One region of the Modestobacter sp. NPDC049651 genome, then DNA from elsewhere that is predicted to be linked to it. Evidence: riboswitches for the same ligand, from Rfam matches in the RefSeq annotation. Region 1 holds a riboswitch; each other region holds the start of a gene.

The links. A riboswitch is a leader RNA that binds a small molecule or an ion and turns the genes downstream of it on or off. The one in region 1 is predicted to bind thiamine pyrophosphate.
Region 2: another riboswitch for thiamine pyrophosphate. It lies ahead of thiM (hydroxyethylthiazole kinase); the one in region 1 lies ahead of AB0J00_RS16015 (ECF transporter S component).
Region 3: another riboswitch for thiamine pyrophosphate. It lies ahead of thiO (glycine oxidase ThiO); the one in region 1 lies ahead of AB0J00_RS16015 (ECF transporter S component).

What each region holds. Positions count from the first base shown of each region.
Region 1 covers NZ_JBFAOG010000012.1:17,722-27,353, reverse strand. The annotation lists gene AB0J00_RS16070 (MBL fold metallo-hydrolase) at 1-230, opposite strand, end outside; gene AB0J00_RS16065 (VOC family protein) at 254-607, opposite strand; gene AB0J00_RS16060 (GNAT family N-acetyltransferase) at 663-1,271, shown strand; gene AB0J00_RS16055 (superoxide dismutase) at 1,358-1,987, shown strand; gene AB0J00_RS16050 (Nramp family divalent metal transporter) at 2,108-3,397, shown strand; gene AB0J00_RS16045 (hypothetical protein) at 3,390-3,770, opposite strand; gene AB0J00_RS16040 (hypothetical protein) at 3,767-4,246, opposite strand; gene AB0J00_RS16035 (dihydrofolate reductase family protein) at 4,328-4,876, shown strand; gene AB0J00_RS16030 (SDR family NAD(P)-dependent oxidoreductase) at 4,884-5,666, shown strand; gene fabG (3-oxoacyl-ACP reductase FabG) at 5,770-6,525, opposite strand; gene AB0J00_RS16020 (S53 family peptidase) at 6,686-8,257, shown strand; TPP riboswitch at 8,275-8,381, shown strand; gene AB0J00_RS16015 (ECF transporter S component) at 8,379-8,978, shown strand; gene AB0J00_RS16010 (ABC transporter ATP-binding protein) at 8,978-9,632, shown strand, end outside.
Region 2 covers NZ_JBFAOG010000003.1:272,280-281,911, forward strand. The annotation lists gene AB0J00_RS06820 (DUF222 domain-containing protein) at 1-1,028, opposite strand, end outside; gene AB0J00_RS06825 (LamG-like jellyroll fold domain-containing protein) at 1,105-2,496, opposite strand; gene AB0J00_RS06830 (hypothetical protein) at 2,493-3,113, opposite strand; TPP riboswitch at 3,205-3,298, shown strand; gene thiM (hydroxyethylthiazole kinase) at 3,281-4,078, shown strand; gene thiE (thiamine phosphate synthase) at 4,078-4,722, shown strand; gene thiD (bifunctional hydroxymethylpyrimidine kinase/phosphomethylpyrimidine kinase) at 4,719-5,543, shown strand; gene AB0J00_RS06850 (TenA family transcriptional regulator) at 5,540-6,211, shown strand; gene AB0J00_RS06855 (tetratricopeptide repeat protein) at 6,217-7,167, opposite strand; gene AB0J00_RS06860 (DNA polymerase IV) at 7,229-8,563, opposite strand; gene AB0J00_RS06865 (class I SAM-dependent methyltransferase) at 8,594-9,178, shown strand; gene AB0J00_RS06870 (hypothetical protein) at 9,171-9,632, opposite strand, start outside.
Region 3 covers NZ_JBFAOG010000003.1:10,757-20,388, forward strand. The annotation lists gene AB0J00_RS05615 (heparan-alpha-glucosaminide N-acetyltransferase domain-containing protein) at 1-724, opposite strand, end outside; gene AB0J00_RS05620 (polysaccharide deacetylase family protein) at 953-1,867, shown strand; gene AB0J00_RS05625 (amidase) at 1,872-3,137, opposite strand; TPP riboswitch at 3,230-3,324, shown strand; gene thiO (glycine oxidase ThiO) at 3,328-4,464, shown strand; gene thiS (sulfur carrier protein ThiS) at 4,455-4,655, shown strand; gene AB0J00_RS05640 (thiazole synthase) at 4,657-5,469, shown strand; gene AB0J00_RS05645 (thiamine phosphate synthase) at 5,466-6,041, shown strand; gene AB0J00_RS05650 (type II CAAX endopeptidase family protein) at 6,049-6,843, opposite strand; gene AB0J00_RS05655 (NAD(P)H-binding protein) at 6,840-7,775, opposite strand; gene AB0J00_RS05660 (glutathione peroxidase) at 7,874-8,368, shown strand; gene AB0J00_RS05665 (nuclear transport factor 2 family protein) at 8,401-8,859, shown strand; gene AB0J00_RS05670 (VOC family protein) at 8,884-9,285, opposite strand; gene AB0J00_RS05675 (hypothetical protein) at 9,354-9,632, opposite strand, start outside.

The DNA of each region.
Region 1 (9,632 bases):
CCGGACAGGTCCAGGTTGTCCGGGTGCTGGTCGTGGCTGAGCAGCACCGCGTCGACCGGGCCGAGCTGCGCGGCGGTCAGCGCCGGGCCGGCGGTCTTGGTGAGCACCCGGTCGCCGACGGGGTGGTCACCGGGCGGGTCGAAGGTGGGGTCGACCAGCAGGCGGACGCCGCCCAGCTCAAGCAGCGCGGTGGGTCCTCCGGTGAGCGTCACGGCGAGCGAAGGGGACACGGGGCCACCGTCCCACGCCGGGCTCACTCCGGCTGCCAGAGCTCGACCCGGTTGCCCTCCGGGTCGGTGACCCAGCCGAACCGGCCGACGCCGGGCATCTCCTCCGTCTCCGCGGCGACCTCGGCGCCGTGGGCGCGGAGCTGGGCGAGCATCGCGTCGAGGTCGCGCACCCGGAAGTTGACCGCCGCCGACTGGGCCGGTGAGCCGAAGGGGCCGGTGCCGGGTGCGAAGGCGGCGAACACCGTCGGCCCGGCGTCCGGCTCCCACAGGCCGTGCTCGTCGGCGTCGAGGCCCAGCGCCTCCCGGTACCAGGCGCCCAGGGCCACCGGGTCGGTCGCACGGAGGAACAGACCACCGATGCCGAGCACGCGCTCCATGCCGCGGATCGTGCCAGGGCGGCGGCGGCCGTGGGGCGCGTGGTGGGATCGGGCGGTGACCGACTCCCCCGTCGTCCGGCTCGCGCAGCGCTCCGACGTCCCCCGCATGGCCGCCACGCTGGCGCAGGCCTACCCCGACTACCGGTGGACGTCGTGGGCGCTGCCGGAGGACGGCCGCACCCAGCGGCTGTCGCGGTGGGCGGAGCTGTGGGGCGCGCTGGTGCCGGTGCTGGACGGCACGGCGTGGGTGACCGACGACGTCACCGCCGCGGCCGCGTGGGTCGCGCCGGACGCCGGCCCGCACGCCGCCGACCTGCAGGCGGTCATCGACCGGGACCTCCCGCGGGTGTTCGGCGCCCGCCAGCCGGTGGTGCTGGCCAGCGAGCGGATGGGCGCGCTCGGCCGGCCCGAGGTGCCGCACTGGTGGCTGACCGCGGTGGGCACCCGGCCGGCGTACCGGCACGCCGGGCTGGGCGCGGCGGTGCTGCAGCCGGTGCTCGACCGCTGCGACGCCGACGGGGTGCCGGCCGCGGCGACGGTCTACACCTCGACCGTCGTCCGCTGGCTGCAGCGGTCCGGCTTCGCCGTCACGCACAGCACCCGCACCGCGGTCGACCACGAGCTGCCCATCTGGACCCTCGTCCGCCAGCCCCGCCGCGACTGACCCCCGGGGGCCACGGGTCGGCACGGGGGTGACGACGCGGCGGGGGACGACCTGCTCCGTCCGCACGCCGCGACGGAGGAGACCCCGTGCCCGAGTACACCCTGCCCGACCTGCCCTACGACCACAGCGCCCTCGAGCCGCACATCAGCGGCCGCATCATGGAGCTGCACCACGACAAGCACCACGCCACCTACGTGAGCGGGGCGAACACGGCGCTGGAGAAGCTCGCCGACGCACGGGCGGGCAACTCGTTCGACACGGTGAACCAGGCGTCGAAGAACCTGGCGTTCAACCTCGCCGGGCACGTCAACCACTCGGTGTTCTGGCCGAACATGACCCCCGACGGGGCCGGCCGGCCCGACGGCGAGATCGCCGCCGCCATCGACCAGCAGTTCGGCGGGTTCGAGGCGTTCCAGGCGCACTTCACCGCGGTCGCCCTCGGCGTCCAGGGCTCCGGCTGGGCCGCCCTCACCTGGGACTCGGTCGGCCAGGAGCTGCTGGTCAACCAGCTGTACGACCACCAGAGCAACCTGGCGCTCGGCCTGTCGCCGATCCTCCTGCTCGACATGTGGGAGCACGCGTTCTACCTCGACTACCAGAACGTCAAGGGCGACTACGTCACGGCGTGGTGGAACGTCGTCAACTGGGCCGACGTGCAGCAGCGCTTCGAGCGCGCCCGGAGGGCGACCAGCGGCCTGGTCGTCCCCGCGCTCTGAGCTGAGGCTCGCCTGACCCCCGGGGGCCACAGGTCGGCCCCACCGGTCCCCGGGGTCAGGGCAACCCGGTAGAGCCAGCCGCCCGCTGCCACCCGCCCCACCGCCCCGCTGGAGGTCCGCATGTTCCTCTCCAAGACCGAGGCCGCCGTCCTCTCGACGACCACCCTGGTCGGCAGCCGGCCGGCACCGGCGAAGCGGTCCCGCGTGCGCACCTGGGCGATGCTCGGCCCGGCGTTCGTCGCCGCCGTCGCCTACGTCGACCCCGGCAACTTCGCCACCAACTTCGCCGGCGGCGCCGGCTTCGGCTACAAGCTGCTGTGGGTGATCGTCGCCGCCAACCTGATGGCGATGCTCATCCAGGCGCTCACCGCCAAGCTGGGCCTGGCCACCGGCCGCGACCTGGCCACCAACTGCCGCGAGCAGCTCCCGAAGCCCGCCGTCCGGTGCCTGTGGGCGCAGGCCGAGGCGGTCGCCATCGCCACCGACCTGGCCGAGGTCGTCGGCGGCGCGGTCGCGCTGAACCTGCTCTTCGGCGTGCCGCTGCCGATCGGTGGGGTTATCACCGCAGTCGTCGCGTTCGGCCTGCTGGCGGCGCAGTCCCGCGGGCACCGGCCGTTCGAGCGGGTCATCACCGGGCTGCTGCTGGTCATCGGTCTGGGCTTCGGCTACACGCTGATCGGCTCCGGCATCGACCCGGGCGGGGTGGCGTCGGGCATGGTCCCCGGCTTCGCCGGCACCGACAGCCTGCTGCTGGCCACCGGCATCCTCGGCGCCACGGTCATGCCGCACGTCATCTACGTGCACTCCGCGCTCACCCCGGGCCGGTACGGGGACGTCGTCACCGCCGGGCGGACGTCGGCCGGACGCCGCCGCCTGCTGCGCACCCAGCGGCTCGACGTGCTGCTGGCGATGGGGCTGGCCGGCCTGGTGAACGCCGCGATGCTGGTGATCGCCGCGCAGCTGTTCACCGGCGACCCGGAGATCAGCTCGCTGGAGAGCGTGCACGCCGGGCTCGGCGACCAGCTGGGCCGCGGCGCCTCGATCGCCTTCGCGCTGGCGCTGCTGGCCTCCGGGCTGGCCGCGTCGTCGGTGGGCACGCACGCCGGCCAGGTGGTGATGGCCGGGTTCCTGCGCCGGCACATCCCGGTGCTGGCCCGCCGGCTGGTCACCCTGGCGCCGGCGCTGCTGGTGCTGTGCCTGGGTGTCGACCCCACGCAGGCGCTGGTCTGGTCGCAGGTCGTGCTCTGCTTCGGCATTCCGTTCGCGCTGGTGCCGCTGGTCTGGCTGACCAGCAAGCGGTCGCTGATGGGCGCCTGGGTGAACCGCCGGGTCACCACGGTGACCGGCGCGCTCGTCGCCGCCCTGGTGGTCGGGCTGAACCTCTACCTGCTGGCCGGCTTCGTCAGCTGACCTGGGCGTCGACGAAGACGTCGGCCCCCAGCCGCAGCCAGGGCAGCAGCATGTCGGCGGCGAGCACCACCCCGGCCGAGCCGTCGACCGGGCAGAGCGAGAGCGAGAGCCGCACCTGGGCGCCCGCCGTCCGGACCAGGTCGGGGTACACGCCGCAGGCCGCGAGCTGGTCCAGCGCCCCGCGGAGCACCTGCTCCAGCGCCAGCTGCCGGGCCACCGGGTCGGCGGCCTCCACCCGGGCGGTCGGCAGGTGCAGCACCGGGCGGCCGTGGGCGTCGGTGGTCAGCGCGGCGCGGCCGGCGTCGGTGAGCAGGTCCACCGGCCCGTCGAGCCAGCAGGACGCCGACACCAGCAGCCCGTCGGCGTCCGTCACTCCCCGACCTCGGCGAACAGCGGGAACGCGCTGCTGACCCCGGCCACCGCCGGCTCGGGACCCCCGGCCTCCGCCGCGACGTCCGCCGGCACGACCAGCTCGATCCCGTCGCCCTCCGGCCGGGCGGCGGCCGCGCCGACCAGACCGGGGTGCCCCGCCGCGAGCCGAGCCGCCTCGTCCCGCAGCTCGCCGGGCCGGAACGCGGTGCCGACCACGGTGACCGCCAGCCCCGCGGGGGCGGAGTCGACCACCTGCTGCACGCGGCCGGGCAGCTCCCCGAACCAGCGCACCGTCACGCGGGTGCGGTCCAGGCTCAGCCCCGGCGTCCCGAAGTCCGGGGAGTCGCCGGCGGCGGCGCTGAGCCGCTCGAGCAGGTCGTAGACCTCCGCCCGGGTGCCCGGGTAGACGACGTACTCGCCGTGCCCGACCCCCGGCGACGGCGGCGCGGACCGGCGGGGCTGCGAGCGCTTGGGCATGCCCGCATCCTGCCCGCACCGATGAGAACGGCGACCTGGCACCGTCTCCCCCTCGACACCCCACCGAGCGAGGAGCAGCACATGGGCGCGATCAGGGTCCACGAGTTCACCACCGTCGACGGCGTCGTCGACGCCCCGATGTGGACGATGGACTACGGCTTCCCCGACGACCTGTCCGCCTCCATCGGCGCGATCACCGCCCCGGCCCAGGGCATCCTGCTCGGCCGGCGGACCTTCGAGATGTTCGCGCCGGCCTGGTCGACCCGCACCGCCGAGGACGACCCCGGTGCCCCGTTCTTCAACGACACTCCCAAGTACGTGGTCAGCTCGACGCTGGCCGACGCCGAGCCGGTGTGGCGGAACTCGACCTCGATCGGCGGCTACGACGCAGCCCGCATCCGCGCCCTGAAGGACGAGGGCGACCTGTACGTCAGCGGCAGCGCCACCCTGGTGCGCGCGCTGCTGGCCGACGGCCTGGTCGACGAGCTGCACCTGTACGTCTACCCGCTGGCGGTCGGCACCGGGCTCCGGCTGTTCCCCGAGGGGACGGCGCAGCGGCTGGCCCTGCTCGGCAGCGAGCAGCTGAGCAACGGGGTCGCCCACCTCACCTACGGACCCGCGGCCGCATGATCTGACCGTGGAGATCGCGGGAGCACGGATCTGGGTCACCGGCGCGTCGACCGGCATCGGCGCGGCGCTCGCGGCCGAGCTCGCCGACCGCGGCGCGCGCGTGGCGGTCAGCGCCCGCACCGCCGAGCAGCTCGCCGCGGTGGCCGGGGACCGGATGGTCGCCGTCCCGGTCGACGTGACCGACCGGGCGGCCACCGTCGCCGCCGGGCAGCGGGTGCGCGAGGCGCTGGGCGGGCTGGACGTGGTGGTGGCCAACGCCGGCACCTGGTCGCGGTTCCACGTGGAACCGTGGGACTCCGACCTGTTCGCCGAGCACCTGCAGGTCAACGTGATGGGTGCGGTGCACACCTTCGAGGCGGTGGTGCCGCAGATGCTCGCCGCCGGGCGGGGGCGGCTGGTGGGCGTGGCGTCGGTCGCCGGCTACCGCGGGCTGCCCGGCTCCGAGGCCTACAACGCCGGCAAGGCCGCGCTGATCAGCCTGCTGGAGAGCCTGCGCGGGTCGCTGGCCCCGCGCGGCGTCGTCGTCCAGACGGTCAACCCCGGCTTCGTGCGCACCCGGATGACCGACCGGAACCGGTTCCCGATGCCGTTCCGGGTCGAGGTGGACGCCGCGGCGCGCACGATCGCCGACGGCATCGCCCGGGACAAGGCGGAGATCGTCTTCCCGCTGCCGATGGCGCTGCTCATGAAGACCGCCCGGCTGGTGCCGCCGCGGGCGTGGACGGCGCTGACCGCCGCGATGGCCCGCCGCGGCCTGCACGGCGGGCCCGACCGCCGCACCGAGGGCTGAGCGGGGCCCGCAGCGTGGATCAGGTCCCCTGATCCACGACTGGCCCCCTGCACCAACGCTGCTGCAGGGGGCCAGCCGGTGATCAGGTCACCTGATCACTGCCTCAGGCGCGGGGGCCGCCGGCGACGTAGATGACCTGGCCGGACACGAACCCGGCCGCCTCGCTGGTGAAGAACGACACCGTGTGCGCGATGTCCTCGGGCTGGCCGACCCGGTGCACCGGGATCTCCTTGGCGGCCATCTCCTTGAACTGCTCGAACGGCACGCCCACCCGCTCGGCGGTCGCGATCGTCATCTCGGTCTCGATGAAGCCCGGGGCGATGGCGTTCGCGGTGACGTTGTAGCGGCCCAGCTCGATGGCCAGGGTCTTGGTGAAGCCCTGCATGCCGGCCTTCGCCGCGGAGTAGTTGACCTGGCCGCGGTTGCCCAGCGCGGAGACGCTGGAGAGGTTGACGATCCGGCCCCACTCGGCGGCGACCATGTGCTTCTGGGCGGCCCGGCTCATCAGGAAGGCGCCGCGCAGGTGCACACCCAGGACGGCGTCCCAGTCGTCGACCGACATCTTGAACAGCAGGTTGTCGCGGGTGATCCCGGCGTTGTTCACCAGCACCGTCGGGGCGCCGAGCTCCTGGGCGACCCGCTCGACGGCGGCGGTCACGCTGGCCTCGTCGGCGACGTTCGCGCCCACGGCCAGCGCCTCGCCGCCGGCGCCCTGGATCGCCTCGACGGTGCCCGCGCAGGCGCCCTCGTCCAGGTCGAGCACCGCGACCTGCATGCCGTCGGATGCCAGCCGCTTGGCGATGGCCGCGCCGATCCCGCGCGCCGCGCCGGTGACGATCGCCGTCCTCTGCTGTGCCACTGCGTCTCCTCGTCGAGTCGTGGTGGGCGCGCGGAGGCGCGCCGTGTCCCCCACAGGCATAGCACCAGCCGCGTGCGGGCTCCTGCCGGGGCCGGTGCGGGAGGCCGGCAACACGCCGTCCCGCCGCGCAACTGTCGGCCCCCGGGCGCACCCTGCCTGCATGGCCGACGACCGCCCGCAGCTGCCCGGCAGCACCCGCCGCCCGCTCCCCGCCGCCCGCCCGGCGGGCGACCTCGACCCCAGCGCCCCGGTGGACGTCACGGTCGTCCTGCGCCGCCGCGCCGAGCTGCCCCCGGCCGGCCCGGCCCGTGCGCCGCTCAGCCGCGAGGAGCTCGCTGCCGCCTACGGTGCCGACCCCGCCGACCTGGCCGCCGTGCGCGCCGCGCTCACCGCGGAGGGGCTCGAGGTGGTCGACGAGGACGCCGCCTCGCGCCGGGTGCACGTGCGCGGCGACGTCGCGACGCTGCGCCGGGTGTTCGCCGCGGACCTCGCGGAGGTGCGGTCGCCGGACCCGGTCACCGGCCGACCGGTCACCCACCGCCAGCGCAGCGGGCCGCTGGCGGTGCCCGCACCGCTCGCCGAGATCGTCACCGCCGTGCTCGGCCTCGACGACCGGCCGCAGGCCCGTGCCCTGTTCCGGCCGGCCACGGCCGTCGACACCACGTTCAGCCCGCTGGAGCTCGGCCGGGTCTACCGGTTCCCCGCCGGCACCGACGGCAGCGGGCAGACGCTGGCCGTCCTGGAGCTCGGCGGTGGCTACACCGACGCCGACCTCGCCGCGTACTGGCAGTCGATCGGCCTGACCGACCCGCCGCGGGTGACCGCGGTCGGTGTGGACGACGGCGCGAACACCCCGGAGGGTGATCCGGACGGCGCCGACGGCGAGGTGCTGCTGGACATCGAGGTGGCCGGGGCGCTCGCTCCCGGCGCCGACCTGGTCGTCTACTTCGCCCCCAACACCGACCGGGGGTTCCTCGACGCGCTCAGCACGGCCGTGCACGCCGACCCGACGCCGACCGCGGTGAGCATCAGCTGGGGGCAGAGCGAGGACGAGTGGACCGCGCAGGCGCGCACCGCGATGGACGACGCCCTGGCCGACGCCGCCGCGCTCGGCGTCACCGTCTGCGCCGCGTCCGGTGACGACGGCAGCACCGACAACGCCACCGACGGGCAGGCGCACGTCGACTTCCCCGCCTCCAGCCCGCACGCCCTCGCCTGCGGCGGCACGACGCTGCACGCCGACCCCGGGACCGGGGCGGTGCGCAGCGAGACCGTCTGGTTCCACGGTGCCGGCAACGGGGGCACCGGCGGCGGGGTCAGCGCGGTGTTCCCGGTCCCGCAGTGGCAGCGCGCGGTCGGGGTGCCGGGCGACGCCGACACCGGCCGGCCGGGCCGCGGGGTGCCCGACGTGGCCGCGGACGCCGATCCGGCCACCGGCTACCAGGTGCGGGTCGACGGCCGGGACACCGTCATCGGCGGGACCAGCGCCGTCTCACCGCTGTGGAGCGCGCTCACCTGCCGGCTGGCGCAGGCGCTGGGACGGCGGCCGGGTCTGCTGCAGCCCGCGCTCTACGCCGGCCTGGAGGCCGGAGAGCCGGCGCCGGGCCTGCGCGACGTGACCACGGGCAGCAACGGCGCCTACCGCGCCGGCCCCGGCTGGGACCCGTGCACCGGCCTCGGCGTACCCGACGGCGAGGCCCTTCTGGCGCGGCTGCGCGGCGACCTCGGCTAAGGTCGCCGGCACAACAGAACACACGACAGGGGAGCGCCGGCAGGGGCGCTGAGAGTGCGGACCACCGCAGACCCTCGAACCTGAACCGGGTCATGCCGGCGTAGGGAGTCTGGAGAGAGTCATGGCCGATCCGGCCGTCCGTCCGTCGGCGGGCACCCGCTGGCGCACCGTCGACATCGTCGTCACCGCCGTGCTCGGCGTCGCTCTCGGCGTCGTCTTCTGGGCGTGGAGCCTGCTGTCGAACGCCCTCACCCCGGCGTTCGCCGGCTTCCCGCCCAGCCAGGCGGTGCTCTACGGGGTGTGGCTGATCGCCGCGGTCGTCGCGCCGCTGGTGGTGCGCAAGCCCGGCGCCGCGCTGTTCGCCGAGCTGATCGGCGCCACCGTCGAGGCGCTGCTGGGCTCGCACTTCGGCACCCTGGTCATCCTCTACGGCCTGCTGCAGGGCGCTGCGGCGGAGGTCGCGTTCGCGCTGTTCCGCTACCGCCGGTTCGGCTGGCTGCAGGCGCTGCTGGCAGGCGCGCTCTCCGGTGTCGCCGCGGCGGTGCTGGACTTCCTCAACTACTACCCGGACTGGACGGCGGGCTGGAAGACCACCTACCTGCTGCTGGTCGTCGCCAGCACCACGGTGATCGCCGGCGCGGGCGGCATGCTGCTCACCCGGGCGCTCGCGGCGAGCGGGGCGCTGTCCTCGTTCGGCGCCGCCGGCCGCACCCGGGTCTGATGGCCGGGCCGGCTGCGGTCCGGCTGACCGGCTGGGGGTTCCGCTACGCCACGCGCAAGGCCTGGGCCGCACGGGACGTCGACCTGCGCGTCGGGCCCGGTGAGCGGGTGCTGCTGACCGGCGCGTCCGGCGCGGGCAAGTCGACGCTGCTGCGCGCCCTCGGCGGCCTGCTGCCCCTGGAGACCGGGGACGCCGAGGGCGAGCTCACCGTCACCGGCAGCTCCGGCACCGGGATCGTGTTCCAGGACCCCGACGCCCAGCTGGTGATGAGCAGGGCCGGGGACGACGTCGCGTTCGGCCTGGAGAACACCGGCACCCCGCCGGCGCAGATCTGGCCCGCGGTCGACGCCGCGCTGGCCGCGGTCGGGTTCCCGTACGGCCGCGACCGGCCCACCGCTGCGCTGTCCGGCGGGCAGAAGCAGCGGCTGGTGCTGGCCGGTGCGCTGGCCGGCGGGCCGGGGCTGCTGCTGCTCGACGAGCCCACCGCGCAGCTGGACCCCCCGGGCGGGGACCTCGTGCGCCAGGCCGTCGTCTCCGCGCTCGCCGACCGCCGGGCCACCCTGGTGGTCGTCGACCACGACGTGGCGGCGTGGCTGCCCCTGGTCGACCGCGTCGTCGAGCTGCTGCCCGGCGGCGGCACCGTCGAGCACCCGC
Region 2 (9,632 bases), on a different contig from region 1:
CAGCCGGGCCGGGCGCAGCCGCCGTCCCGCGCCAGCAGCGCCCGGCGCTGGGCCGCGCTGGCGAGCCGGCGGCGCCGGCCCAGGGCCAGCGGTTCCCCGCCCTCGGTGACGACGACGGTCAGCGCGGCCTCGCACATCATCCGGCGCACCTGGGCCGGCCGGAGCGCGGGACCGCCCGCCAGGTGGGCCCGGCCGGCCGCGGCGTCGTCGGTGAGCACCTGGTGGTCGACGTGCACGACCACCTCCCGGCGGGGCGGGTCGCCGGCCCGCCGGCCGACCGGGGCGCCGTCCACCACCAGGTCGGCGAGCGCGGCGCAGCGGCGGGCGGTGAGGCGTTCCCGCGGGAACGCCTCACCCCCGGCGCAGCCGTCGTGATCGGCTGCGTGGGCGGCGGCGCGCTTCGCCGCCGCGCGGTCCCGGCGGGTGTCGCGCTCGACCCGCGAATCGACGGCGGTCACGAAGGCCGCACCCTGCTCGGCGTCCAGCCGCAGCCGGACGGAGAGCATGCCGTCGGCGTCCCACCACCACTCGCACGTCCGCTTGGCCGCGATGCGCTCGGCCTCGTCCGCGGCGTCCTGCGCGTCCTGCACCTCCGTCCGTCGCCAGGCGCGCACGACCCGCTCGAGCTGGCCGGCGGTCAGGTGCCCCGCCAGCTCGACGAGCTCCGCCTCCGTGCCGGGCTCCGCGACCCGGGTCAGCGCCCGCACCTTGGAGTACGACAACCGGCCGGCCGCGAACGCCGCCGCGGTCAGCGGCAGCGCGCCGAGCGCGCGGGCGACCCGCACGTGCTCGCGGGCCGGACCGGGCGCCAGGCCGCACCGCCAGGCCAGCCAGTGGGCGCAGGAGCGGACCCCGACCCCGCCCCAGCCCTCCCGCCGGTCGAACTCCGCCACCAGCGCGAGCCAGGCGGCCGTGGCCGCGGCCAGCCGCACGGCACCGGAGGTGATCTCCCGCTCCAGGTCGGCGAGGGACCGCTCCGGCGGGGTCGGGGCGGTCGGGGAGGGGAGAGTCAGGACAGCGGCACCCATGGACCGATGTTGCCCGGGGGGTCTGACAGAACCGCAGGTCAGCGACCTCGGGCGTTCCCGCGGGAACGCCCGACGGTCAGTTCAGCGCGACGTACTGGTCGGCGATCTGCGCCGGCGTGAGCACGTACTGGGCCAGGCTGGCGTGCGCGATGGAGCCGGCGAAGTGCTCGCTGGTGGGCGCGCTCGGCCAGGTCGGGCCGATGGTGTCGTACCCGACCCGCCAGTAGCCGGTGTACTGCTCGGCCTGGGTCACCGACGGGTCAGCGGCGACCTGGCCGCCGTCCACGTACAGCCGCATGCCGGTGCCGGGGGAGAACGTCGCGGTCATCAGGTGCCACGCGCCGTCGTTGTAGCTCTTCGGCGACGTCACGGTGGCCGGCTGCCCGGGGTAGACGCCGAACACCAGCTTGCCGGTGTCGGTCATGTAGACGTGCCGGTCGAACTGGGTCGACGCCGAGCCGTACGTGCCGTTGCCGAACCCGCACAGCTTCCCGCCGGTCCTCGTCTTCGTGCTGAACCAGAGCTGGATCGTGAACGACTCGGGGTCGGTGAGCGAGGTCGTCGTGTAGAGCAGGCTGCTGCTGCCGTCGAACGCGACCGCCTTGTTCACCCCGTTGCCGCAGTTCGGCCCGACCTGGCCGAGCCGCACCGAGCTGTAGGTGCCGACCACCCAGGGGTAGGGGCCGCTGTTGGCCGCGGTGCTGCCGGAGGTCTCCTGCATCGGGAAGTAGGCGTCGGCGGTGGACGCCGCCCCGGCGCAGGTGAAGTAGCGGAACGCCGAGAACGTGTTCGCCGCGGCGGAGGTGCTCGCGGTGAAGGTGGCCTGCGCGGCGCCCGGGACGGCCGCCAGCAGGAGCAGCGCAGCGCCGGCGCCGACCCACCGGCGCCGGGACCCGCCGCGCAGCCGCCACCGCCGTCCGGACGACCCGGAGGGCCCGGAGGACGACGGACCGGACGGCGCGGACGGCGACCGCCGGTACAGCAGCGCCGCGGCGACCAGCCCGGCCAGCGCGACGGCCGTGCCGGCCACCGGCAGCGCCCGGCCCTGCTGCGCCCACAGCACCGGCAGGCCCAGGCCGGGCAGCCGCAGCGTGCCGACCCCGTGCACCGCGGAGGGGTCCACGAGGGCGGTGTCCGCGGCCGCGTTGGCGTCGCCGCGCAGCTGCAGCCCGCCGTCCTCGACCGCGACCAGCCGGTGCAGCCGCAGCCGGCCGGGGGAGTCGGGGTCGTCGACGAGCAGCACCTGGCCGCGGTGCAGGTCGGCGCTGTCGACCGGCCGGACGACGGTGACGTCGCCGGGGGAGATGCTCGGCTCCATCGAGCCGGACATCACCACGGTGGCCTGCCAGCCCAGCAGCGCGGGGACGGTGGAGGCGAGCACCAGCAGCGCGAGCACGCCGAGGGCCGCGCGGGCGGTGGTGGAGACGAGGAAGGCGGCCCAGCTCTGCCGCCACGGGGAGGTGCTCACCGGGTCCGTGCCTCCCAGACGAGGGTGACGCCGGCCGAGCCGCCCTGGGCGGTCGACGGCGTGCTGGCCGGCAGCGACCAGTCGACGCGGTAGCTGCGGGTCTCCGCACCGGCGCCGGACGTCGTCCAGCCCGGCTTCCCCGCCGTCCAGGAGCGCGGGGCGGCGCTCAGCGGGGCGGTCCACACGGCGCCGGCGTCCCCGGGGAGCGCGGTGAAGCCGTTGCAGTTCTTGAAGCTGCCGCCGGCTCCGGCGGTGAGCGTGACCGAGAGGTAGGTGGCCAGGCCGTTGGTGGTCGTCACGTTGCTGACGTACGGCCGGACGTCGACCGGCGCGGAGCCCGTCGCGGTCACCTGGATGCACCGGCTGCCGGAGGCCCCCGGCTTGATGCCGGTGACGGTGAACAGGCTGCCGCCGGCGTCGTCGTCGGTCAGCGTGATCGTGCCGGTGGTCACCGTGGGCAGGTTGCGTGCGGCGGAGGCGTCGCTGAACCCGGCGTAGGCCGAGTGCCAGACCAGTCCCGCGGCCGCGAGCAGCGCGAGGCCGCCGGCCGTGGCGGAGCCGACGCGGGCAGCCCGCGGGGGAACCCGCCGGGTCGCTGCTCGCAGTCGTCTCCGCATGCTCCGAGCTTCGGGCGTCGACCCGACTGGATGAAGCCGTCGAGTGACCGGATCACTCCGCAGGGTGACCAGAAGTGGCGGTGTTACGGTCGGCCCCGGCACGGGGTGTCCCACCCGGGACTGAGATCACACCCGTCGAACCTGCTCCAGTTCGCACTGGCGAAGGGATGTCACCGGTGGACGCCACTTCTCTGTCCGCAGCCCGGACGGCACTGCTCCGGAGCACGCCGCTCGTGCACTGCCTCACCAACACGGTGGTGCAGACGCTGACCGCCAACGCGCTGCTCGCCGTGGGCGCCGCCCCCGCGATGGTGGTCGACCCGGACGAGGCCGCCGAGTTCGCCGCCGTCGCCTCCGCGGTGCTGGTCAACGTCGGCACGGTCACCCGGCCGACCGCCGAGGCGATGCGGGCCGCCGCCCGGGTCGCCGGGGAGGTCGGCACCCCGTGGGTGCTCGACCCGGTCGCCGTCGGCGGGCTGACCTTCCGCACCGGGCTCGCCGCCGAGCTGGTCGGGCTGCGGCCCACCGTCGTGCGGGGCAACGCCTCGGAGGTGCTGGCCACCGCGGGGGCCGGCACGGGCGGCCGCGGCGTCGACAGCACGGCCACCCCCGAGGACGCGCTGGACGCCGCCGCCGAGCTCGCCCGCCGCACCGGCGGCGTGGTCGCGGTCAGCGGCCCGGTCGACGTCGTCACCGACGGGACCCGCACCGTCCGGGTCGGCGGCGGATCCGCGCTGCTCACCCGCACCACCGGCGCCGGCTGCGCGCTCGGCTCGCTGGTCGCCGCCTACGTCGCCGCCACCGGCGACCCGCTCACCGGCACGGTGGCCGCGCACGCCCACGTCGCGGTCGCCGCCGAGCGCGCCGCGGCCCGCGCGGAGGGGCCCGGCACGTTCGCCGTCCACTGGCTCGACGCGCTCGACGCGGTGGACGCCGCCGCGCTGGCCGGGGCGCAGGTGTCCTGATGCGCCGGCCGTTCGACCCGACGCTCTACCTGGTCACCGACACCGCGCTGGCCGCTCCCCGGTCGGTGCCGGAGGTCGTCGCCGCCGCGGTCGCCGGCGGGGTCACCGCCGTCCAGGTGCGCGACAAGACCGCCTCCCGCCGCGACCTGCTGGCCCTCACCCGAGCGGTGCAGGACGTGTTGCCGCCGACCGTCGCGCTGTTCGTCAACGACGCCGTGGACGTCGCGCTGGTCGCCGGCGCCGACGGGGTGCACGTGGGCCAGGACGACCTGCCCGCCGGCGAGGTGCGCCGGCTGCTCGGCCCGGACGCGCTGATCGGCGTCTCCGCAGGCACACCCGACGAGCTGGCGACCGTCACCGCGCTGCCCGCCGGCACGGTCGACCTCGTCGGCATCGGCCCGGTCTGGGCCACCCCGACCAAGCCCGACGCCGGCGCCGCCCTCGGACCGGCCGGGGTGCGGGCCGTCGCCGACGCCGCCCGCGCGGCCGGGCTGCGGACGGTCGCGATCGGCGGCATCCACGCCGACACCGCGGGCGAGGTGGCCGCGGCCGGGGTCGACGGGATCTGCGTGGTCAGCGACATCTGCGCGGCCGCCGACCCGGCGGAGTCCGCGCGGCTGCTGCGGAAGGCGATCGGCCGGTGAGTGCGGCCGTCGCGCTGACCATCGCCGGGAGCGACCCCAGCGGCGGCGCCGGTGTGCAGGCGGACCTCAAGACCTTCAGCGCGCTGGGCACCTACGGCACCGCGGTCCTCACCGCGCTCACCGCGCAGAACACCCAGGGCGTCACCGGCGTGCACGGGGTGCCGGCGGACTTCGTCGCCCTGCAGGTGCACACCCTGCTCGCCGACGTGACGGTGCACGCCACCAAGCTCGGCATGCTCGGCACCGCCGAGGTGGTCCGCGAGGTCGCCCGGCTGCTCACCGACCGGCCGGCCGGGCCGGTGGTCGCCGACCCGGTGATGGTGGCCACCAGCGGCGACCGGCTGATCAGCGAGGAGGCGATCGCCGCCGTCCGCGACGAGCTGCTGCCGGTCAGCGACCTGATCACCCCCAACGTGCCCGAGGCCGCGGCGCTGCTGGACACCGCGCCGGCGACCGGCTTCGACGAGCTGGCCGGGCAGGCCGAGGCGCTGCGGGCGCTCGGCCCCGCCGCGGTGCTGCTCAAGGGCGGCCACCTGGGCGGCGACGAGAGCGTCGACGTGCTGGTCACCGCGGCCGGGGTGACCACCACCCGCCGGCCGCGGGTCGCGACGACCGCCACGCACGGCACCGGCTGCACGCTCTCCTCGGCGCTCGCGGCGCTCGCCGCCCGGGAACGTTCCACGGGAAACCCGGTCGACTGGGTGCCGCTGGTCGAGCGGGCGCGGGACTTCCTGCAGGCCGCGCTCGAGTCCGGCGCGGCGCTCGGCGTCGGGCACGGGCACGGCCCGGTGCACCACTTCGCCGGCTGGTGGTCCGCGTGACCTTCACCGAGGAGGCCTGGACGGCGACCGCCGGGCTGCGCGCCGCGATCGAGGAGCTGGCGTTCCTCACCGAGCTGGGCGAGGGCACGCTCGCCCCCGCGGCCTTCCGGCACTACCTGGAGCAGGACGCGCTCTACCTGGCCGGGTACGCGCAGGCGCTGGCGCTGCTGGCCGCCCGCGCCCCCGACCCGGACGCCGCCGCGTTCTGGGCGGAGTCCGCGGCGGTCACCCGCACCGTCGAGCTGGCGCTGCACGCGGACCTGCTCGGCTCGCCGCTGCTCGCGCCGGCGAGCGAGGAGCTGCTGCACTCGCCGTCCTGCCTGGGCTACGTGTCCTACCTGGTCGCGGCGGCGGCGACGGCGCCCTACGCGGTCGCCGCGGCCGCGGTGCTGCCCTGCTACTGGGTCTACGCCGACACGGGGGTGCGGCTGGCCGCGACCGCCCGCAGCGCCCCGGACCACCCGTACGCCCGCTGGGTGGCCACCTACGACGACCCGGCCTTCCAGGAGTCGGCCCGCCGCGCCCGCGCGCTGGTCGACGCCGCCGCCGAGCGGTCCCCGGCGGACGTGCCGGCGATGCACCGCGCGTTCGCCACCGCCACCCGCTACGAGCTCGAGTTCTGGCGGTCGGCGCACGAGCAGGAGACCTGGCGGCTGCCGCTGGGCTGAGCCGCTCAGTCGTCCTCGGCGAGCACCTCGCGCAGCACCCGGGCGGCCATCTCGTCGCCGCCGGCCGCGGCCACCGAGAAGTGCTCGATCGCGCCGTCCACGTCGCCGGCGTCCAGCAGCAGGACGCCGAGGTTGTGGTGGGAGTGCAGGTCGCCGCCCTCGATGCCGGCCCGGTAGGCGGCGGCCGCGGCGACGTCGTCGGACAGCTCGTCGCGGTACAGGTTGCCCAGCGGCAACCAGCTGGCCACCTCCCCGCGCAGCGCGCCCTCCTCCAGCAGGGTGCGCGCCTCGGCCACCCGGCCGGTGTCGCAGAGCAGGTCGGCCAGGCTGGTGCGGGCGTGCTCGTACACCTCGGCGCCGTCGCGCAGCCGCTGCTCCAGCGCCGGGTCGTGGGTGGCGTTCCACCGCCAGGTGGCGAGCGTCGCCGCGGCGACCTCGTCCCCGGCGTCCGCGGCCACCTGCACCCAGTGCCAGGCCTCCAGCTGCCGCCCGGACTCGCGCACGCTGTGCGCCAGCTGCAGCGCCGCGGCCGCATCACCCGCGCCGGCCGCCGCGCGGAACTCGGCCTCCGCGTCGTCCGCCCGGCCCTGCGCCTCCAGCACCTGGCCCAGCTCGTACCAGCCGCCCCGGTCGCCCGCGTCCAGCGCCCGGCGGGCCGCGACCTCGGCGTCGGTCCAGCGGCCGAGCTGCCGGAGCGCCACGGCCAGGTTGAGCCAGGCGTCGTCCTCACCGGCCCCGGCCGCCCGCTCGTAGGCGGCGACGGCCTCCTCCCAGCGGCCCAGCGACGAGAGGCTGTTGCCCAGGTCGAACAGCGCGACCGGGTCCCCGTGCGCGGCGGCACGCCGGAACCAGACGACCGCCTGCTCGTGGTCGCCGAGCTCGGCGAGGTCGCAGCCGCGGTCGATCAGGGCGGCGACGTCAGGACCCAGCTCAGGGGCGTCGTCGTCTCGGGGCACGGGCAGCAGTCTGCCCGCCCCGGCGGCCGCGCACGCCCTCCGGAAGGGGGGCACGCCCCCTTCAGGGGAGAAGCCAGTCCGGCGGGTCGGCCGGGCGCAGCCCGGGGTCGTCGGCGGCCAGCGTGCGCACCGGGCCCGGCGGGGTGAGCGGCCCCTCGAACCGCACGGTCACCCGGCCCAGCCCGCTGCCCCACACCCACCCGGGCCCGCGCTCGGCGTGGACGACGTCCTGCCCGGGGTACCAGGTGGCTCCCGCCGGCCGCACCGGCTCCACCGCGGCCACCTCCTCCTCGGCGACGGCGGCCGCGTCGACCACGGGCTCCGGCTCGGCGAACAGGTCTCCCTGCGCGTACGGCGACAGCCCGGAGACGCCGACGCCCAACAGCCGCAGCCCGCCGGTGCGGTCGACGCCGGCCAGCAGCCGGTGGGCCACCTCGGCGATCTGCCGGGGCTCGTCGATGGCGTGCGCGAGCGTCTGCGAGCGGGTGAGCGTCGAGTAGTCGAACCGGCGGACCTTGAGGGTCACCGTGCGCCCGGAGGTCCCCGACCGCTGCAGCCGGCTGCCCACCCGGGAGGCCAGCCCGTCGATCTCCGCGCCCAGCCGCGCGGGGTCGGTGAGGTCGACGGCGAAGGTCTCCTCGGCGCTCACCGACTTCGCCTCCCGGTCGGCGACCACCGGGCGGTCGTCGTCCGCGCGGGCCAGCCGGTACAGCCCGGTGCCGTGCGCCTGCCCGACCAGCGTGGTGAGGTCGACCAGCGACAGCCGGTGCAGGTCGCCGACGGTCTTCACCTGGATGCGGGCCAGCCGCTCGGCGGTCGCCGGGCCCACCCCGCCCAGGCTGCGCACCGGCAGCGGGTGCAGCACGTCGAGCTCCGACCCGGCCGGGACGACGGTCAGCCCGTCCGGCTTGTCCAGCTCCGAGCCGATCTTGGCCAGCGACTTCGACGTGCCCACGCCGACCGAGCCGGTGACCCCGCCGGTGGCCTCGGCGATGCGGGCCTTGAGCTCCTCGGCGAGCTTCGTCACGCCGTCGACGGACAGGTCGTGCCCGCCGGCGGCCAGGTCGACGTACGCCTCGTCGATCGACACCGGCTCGACCAGCGGTGACAGCTCGCGCAGCAGCGCCATGACCAGCTCCGACGTCCGCTTGTAGGCGGCGAACCGGGGGCCGAGGAAGGCCGTGCCCGGCGGGCACCGCCGGCGGGCCTCCGCGGTGGACATCGCGCTGCGCGCGCCGTAGGCCCGCGCCTCGTAGGAGGCGGTGGAGACCACGCCCCGCCCGCCGGTGCCGCCGACGACGACCGGTTTCCCGCGCAGCGACGGCTTGTCCCGCTGCTCGACGGCGGCGAAGAAGGCATCCAGGTCCAGGTGCAGGATGCTGGGTTCACGCCGCACACCCCGATGATGCCCCGGGATGATGGCGGGGTGACGGAACAGAGCCAGTGGGCGCGCATCACGCAGGAGAACCCCGACCACTCCGCCGGCTACGTCGAGCGGTTCCGCAAGCTCGCCGCCGAGGGCTTCGACCTGGGCGGGGAGGCCCGGCTGGTCGACGCGCTGCTGCCGCGCGGCGGCCGGGTGCTGGACGCCGGCTGCGGTCCCGGCCGGGTGGGTGCGCTGCTGCACGCCGGAGGGCACGACGTCGTCGGGGTGGACGGCGACCCGGTGCTCATCGCCGCCGCGCAGGCCGACCACCCCGGCCCGCGCTGGCTGGTGGGCGACCTCGCCGAGCTCGACCTGCCCGACCGGTTCGACGGCATCGTCTGCGCCGGCAACGTGATGGCGTTCCTCGCCGTCAGCACCCGGGGCGAGGTGCTCCGCCGGCTGCGCCGGCACCTGGCGGACGACGGGGTCGCGGTGTTCGGCTTCGGCGCGGGGCGCGGCTACCCGTTCGAGGAGTTCCTGACCGACGCGCGCGCTGCCGGGTTCGGCAGCGAGGTGCTGCTGTCGACCTGGGACGTGCGGCCGTTCACGCCCGGCTCGGACTTCCTGGTCGCCGTGCTCAGATGAGCTGGAGGCGGCGGGCGGCCGCCCCGACGGTCACCCGCTGCCCCCACGACAGGTCGAGGTGGTCGCTCTCCAGCCCGTCGCCGAAGGCCACCAGGCGGTCGGACTCGACGGTCAGCTCCACCCGCTCACCGGCCGCCAGCAGGCCCTCGGTGCACGCGGTGCCGGTGACCGGCGACGGCCAGGCCTCGCGGACGAACCAGGCCAGCGTGGCGTCCGCCGGCCCGGGCAGCGGCAGGGCGCTGCCCCGCTCCAGCCACACCGACCGGCACCAGCCGGTCGCCCCGGTGCCGGTGGCGACGATCAGCCCGGACGACGCCTGCCGCTCGGCCGGCCCGCCCGGCGCCGCGAGCCGCCAGCGCGCGGTCTGGTGGCTGGCCGACCCGAGGTAGACCTCGTTGAGCGCCAGCAGCGACTGGCCGTCGTCGGTGCGGGCCTCGACCATCGTGCGCGCGGT
Region 3 (9,632 bases), on a different contig from region 1:
TGACCGGGACCAGCGGCGCCAGCGCCAGGCCGGTGACCAGCAGCGCCGCGCCGCCGGCAGCCAGCCGGGTCAGCGCCGCCCGCCCGGCGCCGGCCTGCAGCACGCGCCCGGCGAGCACGCCCAGGTAGACGGTGACCGCGCTCGCCAGGTACGAGTGCGGCGCCTCGGCGGAGAACGGCAGCCCCAGGACGGCGTCGAACGAGTGCGCCCACGACCGGTCGGGGTCCGCCCCGCCGGCGACGGTGAGCACGCTGAGCGCGGCCAGCACGCCGGCCGCCGTCGGCAGCTGCGCCCGGCGGGGCAGCCGCAGCAGCAGCCAGCAGAGCAGGTACGCGCCGGCGATGTGCCCGAGCACGCCCACGCCGGCGATCGGGGAGCCGTACTTCACCGTGACCACCAGCCAGCCCAGCACGGCGAGCTTCGCCACCCGGGTCAGCGCCGGCCGGGGCCGGTCCGCCCGCCGGGAGAACGGCATGGACACCCCGACGACCAGCAGGAACACCGGGAAGACGACGTCGGCGACGTGCAGCCCGTCCCACGACGCGTGCTCCAGCTGGGCCGGGATCGCCGGGTTGCCGCGGTTGTCGACGAACAGCATCCCGACCACGGCGAGGCCGCGCAGCACGTCGACCCCGCGCAGCCGGGGCCGGGACGGGGCACCCGCCGGTGCCGGCGCGGAGGGCGCGGCGGCCTCCCGGCGGGGCGCCACCAGGTGGGTCGTCATCCCTCCACGCTAGGACGGTCCGGCCCGTCCCGCCTGGTCAACGACGGGTTCTGGGCCACCGCGCAGGCCGCGCACAGCCGCTCCCGGGACGCCGGACGCGGGGAAGGCCGTCCCCACCGGGCTCAAGTTCGCGCTACCGTCCGCCGACCATCCCCAGCAGAGGGGTGAGGGACCCGCCACCGGACCACCGGCCGGCGACCACGACCAGGCCGGACGGGGAGTTGCAGCGTGGCGGAGACGAGCAGGCGGCGGTTCCTGCTGGGCGCCGGGGCGACCGGGTTCGCGCTGGGGCTGGGATCGGCGGGCGTGGTGGCCGACACCGTCGCCGGCAACGGCCCGGTGGCGCTGCCGCTGCCCCGCAGCGGGCACGACTTCCGCGAGCGCGACCTCGAGGGCGCCGCGTTCCCGGAGGTCGTCGAGGAGCCGGGGCGCTTCGGGATGAACCGGGTCATCTGGTCGGTGCCGACCACCCGGCCGCTCGCCGCGCTCACCTTCGACGACGGCCCCACCCCCGAGTACACCCCGCGGGTCCTGGAGGCCCTGCGGGAGGCCGGGGTGACCGCGACGTTCAACGTCATGGGGCACAACGCCGTGGCGCACAAGAGCCTGCTGCGCGAGGTCGTCGCCGCCGGGCACGAGCTCGGCAACCACACCTGGAGCCACCTCAACCTGACCCGGCTGACCCCCGCGGAGACCCGCGAGGAGATCGTCCGCTGCGCGGAGACGGTGGAGGACCTGGTCGGGCAGCGGCTGGCCGGGTTCCGCCCGCCCCGCGGCATGGTCACCGGCTACGCGCTGCGGGTCTGCGCCGAGCTCGGCTACGACGTCTGGGTGTGGTCGTGCACCCGCGGGCCGGACGGCGTCGGTACCACCGACGTCGTCGCCGACCACCTGGGCGCGCTGGTCTCCCCCGGCGACGTCGTCGACCTGCACGACGGGCTGGGCCGCGGCACGTTCCAGCCCGGCACGGCGTTCACCGCCGGCCTGGCCGCCCGGCGCGAGGTCGAGGTGCGGGCCCTGCCCAGGGTGCTGCGCCGGGTCGCCGAGCGCGGCATCACGCTGACCAGCGCCGGCCGGCTGCTCGCCGCGGGCACCGGCGGCGCGGACGACGTCCCCACCGCCCAGCGCACCGGCACCGCCTGACCGCTCAGTCGACCGCGCAGGCCGGGCGCAGGGTGTGCCAGGACGTCTGCTGCTGGAACCAGGCGCCGGCGTCGAGCAGCAGGTCCTCCCCGCCGATCGCGGCGGTCAGCTGCACGCCGACCGGCATGCCGGAGCGGGGGTGCCGGCCGGCGGGCAGCGCCAGCGTCGGGCCGGCGTGCAGCGACCACGGCGCGGTCAGCTGGATCAGCCGGCGGGTGACGGTGCGCACGTCGCCGCCGGCGCCGGCCCGCGGGACGTCGTCCGACAGGGTCGGGGTGAGCAGCACGTCGACCTCGGTGAACACCTCGTCCAGGCCGCGCTGGTACTCCGCCCGGACGGCGAGCGCCTGCTCGAGGTGGCCCTCGGTGAGCCCCTCGCCCAGCCGGACCCGGGCCAGCGTGTCGGGGTGGAACAGGTCGGGGGTGCCCAGCCGGTCGCGGTGCACGTCGAGCAGGCCGGCGTAGACGATCGTGTAGAGCACGTCCTGGGCGGCGCCGATGCCGGGCACCTGCACCGGCACCAGCTCGCTGCCGGCCGCGGCGAAGTCGTCCGCGGCCGCCGCCACCACCTCGGCCACCCCGGGGTCCAGGTCGTCGAACCACAGCTCCGGCAGCCCGATCCGCCGCGGCGGGGCGGGCTGCGGGGCGCGCACCGGCCGGCCGGCCAGCACCGCGAACGCCCGGGCGACCAGGTCGACGGTGCGGGCGATCGGGCCGACGGTGTCGACCAGCTCGCACATCGGGAAGGTGCCGACGCCGGGCACGACCGAGGTGCCCGGCCGCAGCCCGGTCACCCCGCACGCCGCGGCCGGCAGCCGTACCGAGCCGCCGGTGTCGGTGCCCAGCGCCAGGTCGACCAGCCCGGCCGCGACCGCGGCCCCCGACCCGCCGCTGGACCCGCCGGGCACCCGGTCGAGGTCCCAGGGGTTGCGCACCGGGCCGGCCGCGGAGTTCTGCGAGGTGACCCCGACCGCGAACTCCGACAGGTTCAGCTTGGCCACGATCTCGGCACCGGCGTCCCGCAGCCGGGCGACCACCTCGGCGTCGGCGTCGGGCACCCGGTCGCAGAAGAACAGCGAGCCGCAGGTGGTCCGGACGCCGGCGGTGTCGATGTTGTCCTTGACGCCGACCCGCACCCCGGCGAGCGGACCGTCGGCGGCGTGCGCCAGCGGCGGGTCGATCCGGGTGAGGACGGCGTTGGTCGCCGCCGCCACCTCGGCGGCCCGTGCGGCGACACGCGAGGCCGCGCGGTCCGGGGTGTCTACGGTCACATCGGGAGCCTGCCACGAAGCGGGCGCCGGGCGACCCGCACGCGACCCCGCAGCTCGGGAGGCCGCCGGCCGGGGCCTAGGCTGGCGGGCAGACGTGCGGGAGCCCGGGGTGGACCGGGCTGAGAGGGCGGCTGGACACGCTGCCGACCGCGGGACCTGATCCGGGTAATGCCGGCGTGGGGAGCGTGCAGTGCGCAGCGGTGGTGCCGTGCTCGTCGCCGGCGGCGGCCTGGTCGGGCTGGTGGTGGCCTGGCGCGCGGCGCAGCGCGGCCTGGCGGTCACCGTGGTGGACGACGCCCCGGGCGCCGGCGCGTCGCGCGCGGCCGCCGGCATGCTCGCGCCGGTCACCGAGGCGGCCTACGGCGAGCAGGCGCTGCTGCGGCTGTGCGCCGCCTCGCTGGACCGCTACCCGGCGTTCGTCGCGGAGCTGGAGGCGGCGTCCGGACGGCGGGTCGGGCTGCGCACCGCCGGCACCCTGGTCGTCGGCTTCGACGCCGACGACATGCGGGCGCTCGACGCGCTGCACGCCTTCCAGACCGAGCTCGGGCTGGCCGCCGAGCGGCTCTCCTCCCGGGACACCCGCCGCCGCGAGCCAGCGCTGACCCCGCGGCTGCGCGGCGGGCTGCTGGTGCCCGGCGACCACTCGGTCGACGGCCGGTCGCTGCACGCGGCGCTGCTGGCCGCCGCGGGGTCCGCGGGTGTGCGGTTCGTGCCCGGCCGGGCCGCGGCGGTGCGGGTGGACGGCGGCCGCGCCACCGGCCTGGAGCTCACCGACGGCACCGCGCTGGCCGCCGACCAGGTCGTCGTCGCGCTCGGCGCGCACAGCGGGCGGCTGCCCGGCGTCCCGGCGCTGCCCGTGCGGCCGGTGAAGGGGCAGGTCCTGCGGATGGCCGGCGCCGACGGGCTGCTGACCGGCACGGTGCGGGCACTGGTGCGCGGCCGGCACGTCTACCTGGTGCCCTACGGCGAGGGCCGGCTGGTGGTCGGCGCGACCGTCGAGGACCGCGGCTTCGACGACACCGTCACCGCCGGCGGCGTGTACGAGCTGCTGCGGGACGCCGTCGAGGTGCTGCCCGGCGTCACCGAGCTGGAGCTGACCGAGACCCTGGCCCGCTGGCGGCCCGGCACCCCGGACAACGCGCCGGTGCTGGGTCCGTCCGGCGTCCCCGGGCTGGTGCTCGCCACCGGCCACCACCGCAACGGCGTGCTGCTCACCCCGGTCACCGGCGACGCGGTCGGCGAGTTCCTCGCCACCGGTGTGCTGCCCGAGGTCGCCGCGCCCTTCACCCGAGACCGCTTCGAGCAGCAGGAGGTCCTGTGCAGGTGACCGTGAACGGCGAGGCCGCCGAGCTGGCCGAGGGCGCCACCGTGGCGGGCCTGGTGGCCCAGCGGAGCGCCGGCCACAGCCGGGTGGCCGTCGCCCTCAACGGCGGCGTCGTCCCGCGCAGCAGCTGGGAGCGCACCACCCTCTCCCCGGGCGACACCGTCGAGGTGCTCGCCCCCACCGCCGGAGGCTGACATGACCGTGACCGAGACCGACCCCGTCCCGACCGGGACCGCCGTGACGGACCCCTTCGTCCTGGGCGGGCGCACCTTCACCTCCCGGCTGCTGCTGGGCACCGGCGGCGCACCCAGCCTCGAGGCGCTGGAGCGGGCCGTGCGCGCGTCGGGCACCGAGCTGGTCACCGTCGCGCTCCGCCGGGTCGAGGCGGCGAGCGACGGCGCGATGCTCGCGGTGCTCGACCGGTGCGGGGTGCAGCTGCTGCCCAACACCGCCGGCTGCGCCACCGCCCGGGAGGCCGTGCTCACCGCCCGGCTGGCCCGCGAGGCGTTCGGCACCGACTGGGTGAAGCTGGAGGTCATCGGGGACGAGGACACCCTGCTGCCGGACCCGGTGGAGCTGCTGGACGCCGCCGAGCAGCTGGTCGACGACGGGTTCACCGTGCTGCCCTACACCGGCGACGACCCCGTCGTCGCCCGCCGGCTGGCCGACCTCGGCTGCGCCGCGGTGATGCCGCTGGGCGCCCCGATCGGCAGCGGGCTGGGCATCCGCAACCCGCACGCGATCGCGCTCATCCGGGAGCTCGTCGACGTGCCGGTCATCCTGGACGCCGGCATCGGCACCGCCTCGGACGCCGCCCTGGCCATGGAGCTCGGCTGCGACGGCGTGCTGCTGGCGACCGCCGTCACCCGCGCCCGCGAGCCGGAGACGATGGCCGCCGCGATGCGGCACGCGGTGGAGGGCGGCCGGCTGGCGGCGCGGGCCGGGCGGATCCCCCGTCGCTTCTCGGCCCGCGCGTCGACGCAGATGCAGGGGCTGCCCGAGCTGTGAGCCCACCCCGGCTGCTGGTGCTCACCGACCGCACCCAGGCACCGCGCGGGCTGACCGACACGGTCGCGGCCGCGGTCGCCGCCGGCGCGCGGGCCGTCGTCCTGCGGGAGAAGGACCTGCCCGACGCCGAGCGCCGGGCGATCGCCGCCGACCTGCGCGCGCTGCTCGCCCCGGTGGGCGGGTTGCTGGTGGTCGGCGGCGCGGCCGGGTTCGCCCCGGACGACGCCGTGCACCTGGCCGCGCGGGACGCCGTCCCCACGCCCCGTCCCCCGCTGCTGGGCCGGTCCTGCCACTCGGCGGGCGAGGTGGCGCGGGCCCGGGCCGAGGGCTGCGACTGGGTGATGGTGTCGCCGGTGTTCCCGACCGCGTCGAAACCCGGGTACGGGCCGGCGCTGGGCACCGGCGGGCTGGCCGCGCTGCTGGCCGGCGGCCCACCGGCCTACGCGCTGGGCGGCGTGCAGCCGGACGACGTGGCCGGCTGCCTCGCCGCCGGCGCGCACGGGGTCGCCGTCATGGGCCCGCTGATGCGCGACCCCGCGCTGACCGCCGCCTACCTGGCGGCGCTGGCCTGACCCGCGGTCAGCCGTGCTGGGGGGCCCGCGGGTCGTCGATCGAGGGCTTGTCGCGGAACAGCGGCGGCAGGAACCGCAGCATCAGCACCGACCAGGTGAGGTGGGTGAGCGCCGGGGCCTGGATGCCGCCGGTGACCCGCCGCTGGAAGGCGAACAGCAGGCCCATCGGCACCGACGCCAGCACCAGTGCCGGGTTGCGGGTGGCAACCGTGGCCAGCGTGTAGACCGCGGAGGACTTCAGCACCGGGTTCTCGGTACCGACCGCGGCGTACAGCGCCCCGCGGAAGAACACCTCCTCGGCCAGGCCGTTGGCCAGCGTGGTGGTGGTGACCAGCGCCGGGTTGCCCTGCTGGGCGTAGCGCAGCACCCGGGTGACCGCGGCCTCCAGCGGCGGGATGCGCTTGGCCACCAGCGCGCCGACGTAGAACAGCCCGAACGCGGCGGCCCCGCCGACGACCGGGGTGAGCAGCGGTCGGCGCAGCGTGGCCCGGGGCGTCTGGATCCACCCGAGGTGCAGCGGCCCGGACGCCAGCCCGCCGGCCACCCAGGTGCCGGCCACCCCGAGGGTCAGCGCGTAGAACGCCGGGGTGTCCGGCTTCTGCGACAGCGACACCCCCAGCAGCCCCGCCCCGGCCACCGACACGCCGGCGGTCACCCGCCGCCGGCGGCGGAAGGCCGCGTCGGACTCGTGGTGGTCGCGCGGCACCTTGTCGACCAGCCAGGACGGCGCCCTGGCCAGCAGCCGGGTCAGGTTGTCGTCGGAGATGACCGACTGGCCGATCCGCCGGCGGGCACGGGTCACCGGACCCGCCCGAAGCCCGAGGCCGTCCGGCCGTGCCGTGCGGCCCGGCGGGCCTTCGCCCGTTCCCCCAGCGCGGTGAGCACCGCGTCGTCGTAGGTCATCGGCTCGAACGGCACGACCTCCCGGATCGAGTCGTCGCGGACCACCACCTCGTTGGTCATCGAGTCGATGAGCGAGCGGCCGGTCTGCAGGTCGACCGAGGTGACCAGCGCCAGCCAGCGGGAGGACAGCTGCGGCGTCAGCAGCGGCACCGGGATGATCAGCAGCCGCCGGCCCTGGATCTCCGCGACCCGGGTCAGCATCTCCAGGTACTCGAGCACCTCGGGGCCGCCCACCTCGAACGTCCGGCCCTCCGCGGCCGGGTCGCCCAGCACCCCGACCAGGTACCGGACGACGTCGCCGACGGCGATCGGCTGGGTGCGGGTGTGCACCCAGCGAGGGGTGATCATCGCCGGCAGGTGGGCGACGAGCTGGCGCGTCATCTCCCACGAGACACCGCCGTGGCCGACGACGATGCCGGCGCGCAGCACCGTCACCGGCACGCCGCCCTCGGCGAGCAACCGCTCGACCTGGCGCCTGCTCCGCAGGTGCGGCGACAGGTCGTCGGCGTCGTCGCCCAGGCCGCCCAGGTAGACGACCTGCCGGACACCGGCGTCGGCCGCGGCGCGCCCGAAGGCCCGCGCGGCGGCGGCGTCCTTCTCCTGGAAGTCCGCGGAGTCCAGCGAGTGGACCAGGTAGTAGGCGGCGTCGCAGCCCTCCAGCGCCTGCCGCAGCGACGCCTCGTCGCCGACGTCCCCGGCGACCGGGGTGCCGGCGCCTGAGTAGCTCTCCGGCCGGCGGGTCATCGCCCGCACCTCGTGGCCGGCCTCCTCGAGGGCCGGGGTGAGCCGGCTGCCGACGAACCCGGATGCTCCGGTGACCAGGACGCGCACCCGGCCAGCCTGTCGGGTCCGCGGCGATCCCGCGACCCGGCGGGCGCGGGTGGGCGGGTCGGGGGAACAGGACAGCCGGGTGCGCGGTTGCCCGCCGCATGAGCGACCTGCTGGAGCTGCCCGTGACCACCCTCGCCGGCGAGCGGACGACGCTCGGCGCGCTGACCGCGGGCAACGCCGCGCTGGTGGTGAACGTGGCCAGCCGGTGCGGGCTGACACCGCAGTACGCCCAGCTCGAGGCGTTGCACGAGGAGTACGCCGGCCGCGGGTTCACCGTCGTCGGCGTGCCGTGCAACCAGTTCGCCGGGCAGGAGCCGGGCACCGCCGAGGAGATCGCCACGTTCTGCTCGGCCACCTACGGCGTCACCTTCCCGATGACCGCCAAGGTCGAGGTCAACGGCGAGGGCGCCGACCCGCTCTACCGCCGGCTCACCGAGGTGCCCGACGCCGACGGCGCGGCCGGTGACGTGCAGTGGAACTTCGAGAAGTTCGTGCTCGCCCCGGACGGCGAGGTCGTCGGCCGGTTCCGCCCCCGCACGCTGCCCGACGCCGCGGAGGTGCGGACCACGATCGAGTCCGTGCTGCCCCGCTGACCTCCCGCCCCGACAGACCGAGGAGCCTCCTCGTGGCCGACCGCCCGCCGTTGCCGCCGTTCACCCGCGAGACCGCCCTGCAGAAGGTGCAGGCCGCCGAGGACGCGTGGAACTCCCGCGACCCCGAGCGCGTGGCGCTGGCCTACACCGAGGACTCGCAGTGGCGGAACCGCGACACCTTCCTCACCGGCCGCGCCGCGATCGTCGAGTTCCTGACCGCGAAGTGGCAGCGCGAGCAGGACTACGTGCTGCGCAAGTCGCTGTGGGCGTTCACCGACGACCGGATCGCGGTCCGCTTCCAGTACGAGTGGCACGACGCCGACGGTCAGTGGTGGCGCAGCCACGGCAACGAGAACTGGGAGTTCGACGAGCACGGGCTGATGCGCCGCCGCGAGGCCAGCATCAACGACGTCCGGATCGAGGAGTCCGGGCGCCGCTGGCACGGCCCGCGCGGCGACGACGAGCGCGGCACGGAGATCCCGCTGCGCTGAGGCATCCGCTGGGCCGAGCCGGGCTCACCCGGCCAGGGCGGCCGGGTCCATCCAGACCGCCTCCCAGACGTTGCCGTCCGGGTCGGTGAAGCTGGTGCCGTACATGAAGCCGAGGTCCTGGGCCGGCTGCCAGGGCTTGCCACCGTTGGCCAGCGCCCGGGCCAGCAGCTCGTCGGCCTCCTCCCGGCTGGCCGCCGACAGGGCGTGGATCGCGGACGTCGCCTGCGCCGGGTCGCCGACCGCGCCGGGGACGAAGTCGGCGAAGCGGTCCCGGGTGAGCAGCATCGCCACGATGTTCTCCTCGATCACGGCCGACGCGGTGCGCTCGTCGGAGAACCGCTCGTCGAAGGTGAAGCCGAGGCCGCCGTAGAACGCGCGGGCCCGGGCCAGGTCGGTCACCGGCAGGTTGACGAAGATGTAGCGCACGGGAGGCTCCTCGGCGTCGGGGGCGTGGTGTCGCAGAGGAGACGGCGCCGGGCGCCCGAACTCATCGCTCAGGTGGTCTGGTCGTCGCCCGGGCCGCCCGTCCTGTCGGGGCTGCTGCCGTCGGGGGTGCTGCCGTCGGGGGTGCTGCCGTCCATGCTCCCGCCGTCCGTGCTGCCGCCGCGGGGCGTGCCGAACCGGCCGTGCCCGCCGAAGCCGCCCGGCCCGCCGCCGTCGCCGTCGCCGTCGCTGTCGCCGGGCACGCCCTCACCGGTCGAGCCCTCACCGGTCGAGCCGTCGCCGGGGACGACGCCGCCGTACCCGCCGCTGCCGCCCGGGGCGCTGCCCTG